Regions from separate parts of the Priestia sp. TSO9 genome, predicted to be linked through region 1. Evidence: a T-box and tRNA genes for the amino acid it is inferred to sense, from the RefSeq annotation. Region 1 holds a T-box; the other holds one or more tRNA genes.
What was found. A T-box is a leader RNA that pairs with one kind of tRNA and senses whether it is charged. The one in region 1 lies ahead of alaS (alanine--tRNA ligase), so its partner is inferred to be a tRNA-Ala.
Positions count from the first base shown of each region.

Region 2: it encodes a tRNA-Ala, which carries the amino acid that the T-box ahead of alaS (alanine--tRNA ligase) is inferred to sense. The anticodon was not compared.

Region 1 is NZ_JAJEKD010000015.1:1,579,474-1,582,902, reverse strand. Features, by position in the region: gene LJC66_RS23425 (hypothetical protein) at 1-98, shown strand, start outside; gene LJC66_RS23420 (YrzQ family protein) at 124-258, shown strand; gene LJC66_RS23415 (AI-2E family transporter) at 373-1,434, shown strand; T-box leader at 1,486-1,697, shown strand; gene alaS (alanine--tRNA ligase) at 1,823-3,429, shown strand, end outside.
Region 2 is NZ_JAJEKD010000013.1:798,895-802,323, forward strand. Features, by position in the region: gene LJC66_RS12225 (DUF6143 family protein) at 1-123, shown strand, start outside; gene LJC66_RS12230 (hypothetical protein) at 905-1,054, shown strand; tRNA gene LJC66_RS12235 (tRNA-Ala) at 1,172-1,243, opposite strand; gene LJC66_RS12240 (HD domain-containing protein) at 1,350-1,898, opposite strand; gene LJC66_RS12245 (GH25 family lysozyme) at 2,123-3,424, shown strand.

The DNA.
Region 1 (3,429 bases):
CAAAAGGACAAATTAATACTCACCAAGTAGAAGAAGATGGAACATTGAGCTCGCTTGATGATTTATTCTCAGACGACGAGCGCACAATCAATTTCTAATTCTTTTTTACCGGGAGGAAGAGCAATGGGCAGAATCATTCCGTCAGTAGTCGCTTTCGGTCTTGGAGCTTATGCATTTAAAATGGCAGATGATCGAGAGATGTTTACAAAAAGAAATATGAAAAAAATGCGTAAACGTATGATGAAAGCTATTCACTAATAAAAAAAGCACTATTGCACTGAGCTGCAATAGTGCTTTTTTGCAGGCAGAAGAGACAACTGCATGTATAAACTCCTTTCTTTATCAAAAAATAGAAGAGAGGAGGAGTTTACGTTGAAAGATAGTTCATTCAAATGGTTCTATAGATTCGGACTGCTGTTATTAGCGCTGCTGTGCATATTAGTCTTTTTTAAAGTCCAGTTTTTATGGCTTCCTGTTATTTACATGTTTTTGAAAGCACTGCTGCCTTTTTTTATTGCAGCATTCATTACATATTTACTTCATCCGCTTATTGAAAAAACGCATGATAAAGGCGTGCCTCGTCCTCTAGCTATTTTACTGATCTACATCATCTTTTTTGGAGGAATCGGGTTTGGAGCCTATAAGTCGTACCCTATTTTTGTGGAACAAGTAAAAGATTTAAACGAACAGCTGCCTCATTTTACGAATACATATAGACATTGGGTAGAATCGATTCATGATCGTACAACTTCACTTCCAAACGGTGTACATGAGAAAATTGAAGGCAGCATTGATGATGTAGAGGCTACGCTCAACGTGTGGCTTACAAAAGTGGCGGAAGGATTAAAGTCATTGATTACCTCTTTTTTGATTTTAATCATTATTCCATTTATTGTTTTTTATATGCTGAAGGATTTTTCCTCTATTAAGAAAGCAACAGCTTATGTCACGCCTAAAAAGTGGCACAAACCAGGTGAACGTTTTTTATCGGATGTGAATGAATCACTCGGCAATTACATTAGAGGGCAATTTTTTGTTTGTCTCATTATTGGTGTGATTGCCACAGCGGCACTGTGGTTCTTTCATGTACCTTATGCACTTCTTTTAGGCTTCATTATTGGCGTAACGAATATCATCCCTTATTTTGGCCCGATTATTGGTGCGGTTCCAGCGGCTATTATTGCAGCCACAATCTCGATAAAGTTGGTTATTACCATTGTCATTATAATCTTTGTGCTGCAGTTTCTAGAGGGAAATGTGCTGTCTCCGCTTATCGTAGGAAAGAGCCTTCATATTCATCCTTTGTTTATCATGCTTGCGCTCCTTTTAGGAGGAGAATTTGGAGGAGTATTGGGTCTCATTTTGGCTGTGCCAATTTTAGCAGTCATTAAAATATCTATTTTGCATATCCGCTCTTATACGCTCAAACATTGACAAAGAGCGGTTAATTTGTCATAATATCGCCATAAGAAAACGCTACATATTTTAAACACAATGATGGATCGAGTACGTTGCACACTGGTTTTTAGAGAAGGGCTTCCTTGGCTGAAAGAAGCGCTAAACAAAGAGCAGCGGAACGCTAGTCCAGAGTGCAGGCTAAAACCTGCCGTGTCAGCAACGTTAACGCTATGAAGGTGATAAATGCTTTTGGCATTTATAATCAGGGTGGTACCGCGAGTTCAACTCTCGTCCCTGCTACAGGGATGAGAGTTTTTTTGTGTGCAAATAACTAGCAATTGCTTTTGTACACAGAGAAAATAGATGCTTTTATGTCATCATTTTTTTGTCTATAAATAAGAAGAGTATTAAAGGAGGACCAATCATGAAAAAACTGACGTCAGCACAAGTTCGTCAAATGTATTTAGATTTCTTTAAAGAAAAAGGCCATGATGTAGAACCAAGCGCATCTTTAGTTCCGCATGAAGATCCATCTTTATTATGGATTAACAGTGGAGTAGCTACATTAAAAAAATATTTTGATGGTCGTGTTATTCCTCAAAATCCGCGTATTTGTAACGCACAAAAATCCATTCGTACAAACGATATCGAAAACGTGGGTAAAACGGCTCGCCATCATACGTTTTTTGAAATGCTTGGTAATTTCTCTATCGGTGATTATTTCAAAGAAGAAGCCATCCAATGGGCATGGGAATTCTTAACGAGCGATAAATGGATTGGATTCGACGCAGATAAGCTATCTGTAACAGTTCATCCCGAGGATGAAGAAGCATTTAAGATTTGGAATGAAAAAATGGGCGTGCCTAAAGAGCGCATCATTCGTTTAGAAGGTAATTTCTGGGATATTGGAGAAGGTCCGAGTGGTCCAAATACAGAGATCTTTTATGATCGCGGAGAAGCATATGGAAATGACCTAACTGATCCGGAATTATATCCAGGTGGAGAAAATGAGCGTTATTTAGAAATTTGGAACCTTGTATTTTCTCAATTTAATCACAATCCTGATGGCACGTACACGCCGCTTCCAAAGAAAAACATCGATACGGGAATGGGCTTAGAGCGTATGGTTTCTGTTATTCAAGACGTGCAAACAAACTTTGATACAGATTTGTTTATGCCGATTATTGAAGCAACAGAAAACATTTCAGGCGCTAAATATCGTACAAACGATGAACAAGATACGGCATTTAAAGTTATTGCTGACCATATTCGTACGGTAACATTTGCTGTAGGTGATGGTGCGCTTCCTTCAAATGAAGGCCGTGGGTATGTGCTGCGCCGTTTGTTACGCCGAGCAGTTCGCTATGCTAAAAAGCTAAACATTAATCGTCCGTTCATGTACGAACTAGTGCCGGTAGTAGGTGAAATCATGGTTGATTTCTATCCGGAAGTAAAGGAAAAAACGGATTTTATCCAGCGCGTAGTAAAAAATGAAGAAGAGCGTTTTCACGAAACGTTAAATGACGGACTAGCTATTTTGGCAACCGTTATTAAAAAAGAAAAAGCGCAAAACAGTGATATGGTACAAGGCGAAGATGTTTTCCGTTTATATGACACGTATGGATTCCCTGTTGAATTAACGGAAGAATATGCAGAAGATGAGAACATGAAAATTGATCATGCAGGTTTTGAACGCGAAATGGAAGCACAGCGTGAGCGTGCGCGTGCTGCTCGTCAAGATTCTAGCTCTATGCAAGTTCAAGGCGGCGTACTTGGTGAAGTAACCGTTGCAAGTGAGTTTGTTGGTTATGATAAAAATGAAGTAGAAACAGTTGTTGAAGCAATTATTGTAGACGGTGAGCTTGTTGACCGCGCTGAAGCTGGAACAGAAGCGCAAGTCATCTTAAGCCGCACGCCATTCTACTCAGAAAGCGGCGGTCAAATTGCGGACCAAGGTACGATTCAAAGTGCTTCAGGAACAGCTGAAGTAAAAGACGTTCAAAAAGCGCCAAACGGCCAAAATGTCCAAAC
Region 2 (3,429 bases), on a different contig from region 1:
GGCAAATTTATCTTTCCAAACAACGGTTCATACGTTATTTTCTTAGTTTCTCCGGGAAACAAAGAAATTGAAGCTGAAATTGCATATGGATGGTTCGAGAAAAAACGTAAGAAGGACTGTTAACTGAATAGGCCTTAACGATTGTATAAGCAGTGTATGAGCTATTTAATATTTCATACAGTTCTTAACAAACAGTAAGTGTTTATGAAAAGAACTTTGCAGCAACATACAAAGTTCTTTTTTTATAGCATGCGTTTTTTCGTTTAATTGTGGATATAACTAAAGAAAAACAAAGCAAGCAAAAGGATAATTCCAACTACACAAGCCATTTGAATGGTATTTAAGGATGTTGATAACTAAGGGATTAAAGCGATAATACATAAAATTAAGCTACCTAGTACAATAGCAAAACGAATGCCACATACAGCTGATATACTAATCACTTCTTTGTAGAATTAAGTAACTTTTTTGTCCAGGGTATAAGCTTGCTTAACATCTCACGTTAATGACTACATTCACATTATCTTAAGTTTCAATTCATACTGGCTTCATATAAATTAATCATACTGAATGTATTAATAAAAAGTATGAGGCGGAACAATGTTAAACAAGCTTTTTAAACCATTTACAACAGAAACCGAGATATCTAAAGATAAAGAAGTAGATCTCCACGAAGAGAACGATTTTAACGAAGTTTGTGATGATTATTTCATTATAGATGAGTATTAGAAACCCTATAAAACGCTGCAAAATTTAAAGAATTGATTGAGTATATCTGTATAACCAGTAATTGTACAAGGGTCGTAAAGGTATACTTTTACGGCCGATTAATATTGATGAATTGCTTTTTACATGAAACAATGCGAAAAAAATGGGCATCCTAGAAGCAAAAGGAGGGGATAGAATGAGCAAAGAACCAAACGATGAAACAAGTGAAGGGCTGAATCAGCTTTTTGAAATCATCAATGCAAAAGGCGACGAGGGCGAACTTAGAGAAATTGTCAGCAGGAGCAGTGAAAAAAATAATCATAAAAATCATGAGGATCAATCGTAAAAAGAAAATAAAAAAACTCTTCATGGAAATCATGAAGAGGTCAGATGAAATAGTATTGCAACCATTCCATCCTGCAGAGTTTTAAAGTGTTTTAAACTCTTGATACGACTGGTTTTATGGAACTGATGGGATTCGAACCCACGACCCCTTGTCTGCCAGACAAGTATTCTCCCACTGAACTACAGTCCCGATTATGTAGAGCCTTTATTGCGTGTTGACTCTACTATATTTTAATACGTATGGCGCGCGTTCGCAATAGTTATTTTCAGTGTTTTCTAATTTCTTTATATGAATATTAACTTCTAAAAAAATCATTTACTTCTTGTTTGTACGTATAAAAAAAACTTGGAATTTGGTTTGGTTCCAATCCTTTTGCAGCGTATTTGCTGATGGATTCGTAGTACCATTTCTGCTTTTCGAATCCTCTTTTAAAGCTATTCCAAATCGTATCTCCTTGCTGATCGTAGCTTTCTTTTAAAGACCGTAAATTGTCTAATTTATCTGCTACAATTAAAGATTTCACTTCAAGAGAACCAGTTTTCACGATTTGAATTGTATGCTGTTTACGTTCTTCCCAGCTTTTTGATTTGTCTTCTGTATGAGCTTCAACAATACCCGCTACTTCTAAACCAAATCTTTGTATAATTTCTTCGAGTGTTACACTTGTATCTTCTACAGCATCATGCAGATAAGCTGCTGCAATTACTTCTTCACTAAAACCTGCTTTTTCTAAAATATTACCTACGTTAATAGGATGAACAATATAAGGTATATCGGACAGCTTGCGCATTTGGCCGCTATGAGCGTGTTCTGCATATCTACGTGCTTCTTTTATTAAAGACATCATATTCCTCCACTTTTTATTCAGTATATCTTCATATTATTAGTATAAACGAATATAGCTTTCCTCACTTTATAAAATTGCACAAATTCATTTCTTCTAATAAGGAAAGGCTACCAAAATCCCTTCTTACTGTAGTTTTTTATAAAGCCTAATATCTATTTAATAGGCCTGTATCAGTTGCCATTTCCTTTTTTGTTCATAGTTTGTATGAAGGAGTGATAGCAATGCAAAACCGTAATAATCAAAATATTAAGGTCATTGATGTTTCTCATCACAACGGAACAATTGATTGGGCAAAAGTGGCGTCGGATGGTGTAAAAGGCGCATATATTAAATTAACAGAAGGTACAACCTTCTTAGATAAAAAATCGTATGATAATTATACAGGAGCAAAAAATGCAGGTCTACGTGTAGGCTTTTATCACTTTGCTCATGCTGATAATGATCCCATTGCAGAAGTTAATTTCTTTTTAAATAAATTAGGCAGCATGAAGATTGATTTGCCTCATTGCTTAGATTTGGAAGAAAATAAAGGGAAAACAAAAGCCCAGGTCACAGCCTTTGCAGTTAGATGGATGGAGTATATTGAAAGGAAAACAAGCATTACGCCTATTCTTTACACGGGGTATAGTTTTATTAAATCCAATTTTACAAGCGCTGTAGCAAGATATCCGCTATGGATAGCTCGTTACAGTGGAAGTAACCGTTCTAAGGGATTTGCTAACCCAGGTGATACGACGATTTGGGATAGATGGTCTATGTTTCAATATACAGATCAAGGAAAAGTAAACGGGATTAAAGGCAATGTTGATATCAATGAAATGGATCTGGATTTCTTTAATAGTATTAATACAGGCGTGACGGTGGTGGAAAATAATAAGCCATCAGCACAATTACAGCAAGGTGATAGCGGACTAGCTGTAAAAGAACTGCAGCAAAACTTAATTAAATTAGGATTTGAACTTTCCCAGCAAGGGACCGATGGTCAATATGGCAGTGAAACTGTTGCGGCTGTTAAAGCTCTTCAAGAAAAGTATGGATTAACGTCAACTGGAAAAGCTGATGAGAAAACATTAGCTAAAATGATGGAATTACTCAAGGGTGTAAGCAATCCTGTCGAAGAATCATTACCAAAGGTTACTTCACTCGGAGAAAAGTATTCTTTTCAAGTAAAAGCGAAGAAGGATATTGGAGTCTACAAATATGCGAATATAACAGAGAATTTTAGAGCGATAAAAAAAGGCACGGTATTTAGTGTATATGGCTATACGAATGCAGCATGGGCTGTTCCAGGCGGATTTGTGCAAATGAAAGACGTAGAACCTATCCCAATTACAATTAAAACAGGCGGATTAAGTAAAGACATGGAAACAGAGTTTCGTGCTTTCTTAAAAAATGAAGGAATCGACAGTGAATTACACGTACATGCAATAGGTAATCCATCCGCTGAACTTACCGCAGCTGGGCTGGATTTTGTAAAAGTTAAACAGTTTTTAGATAAAAATGGCTGGTACTACAAGCAATAAACTCC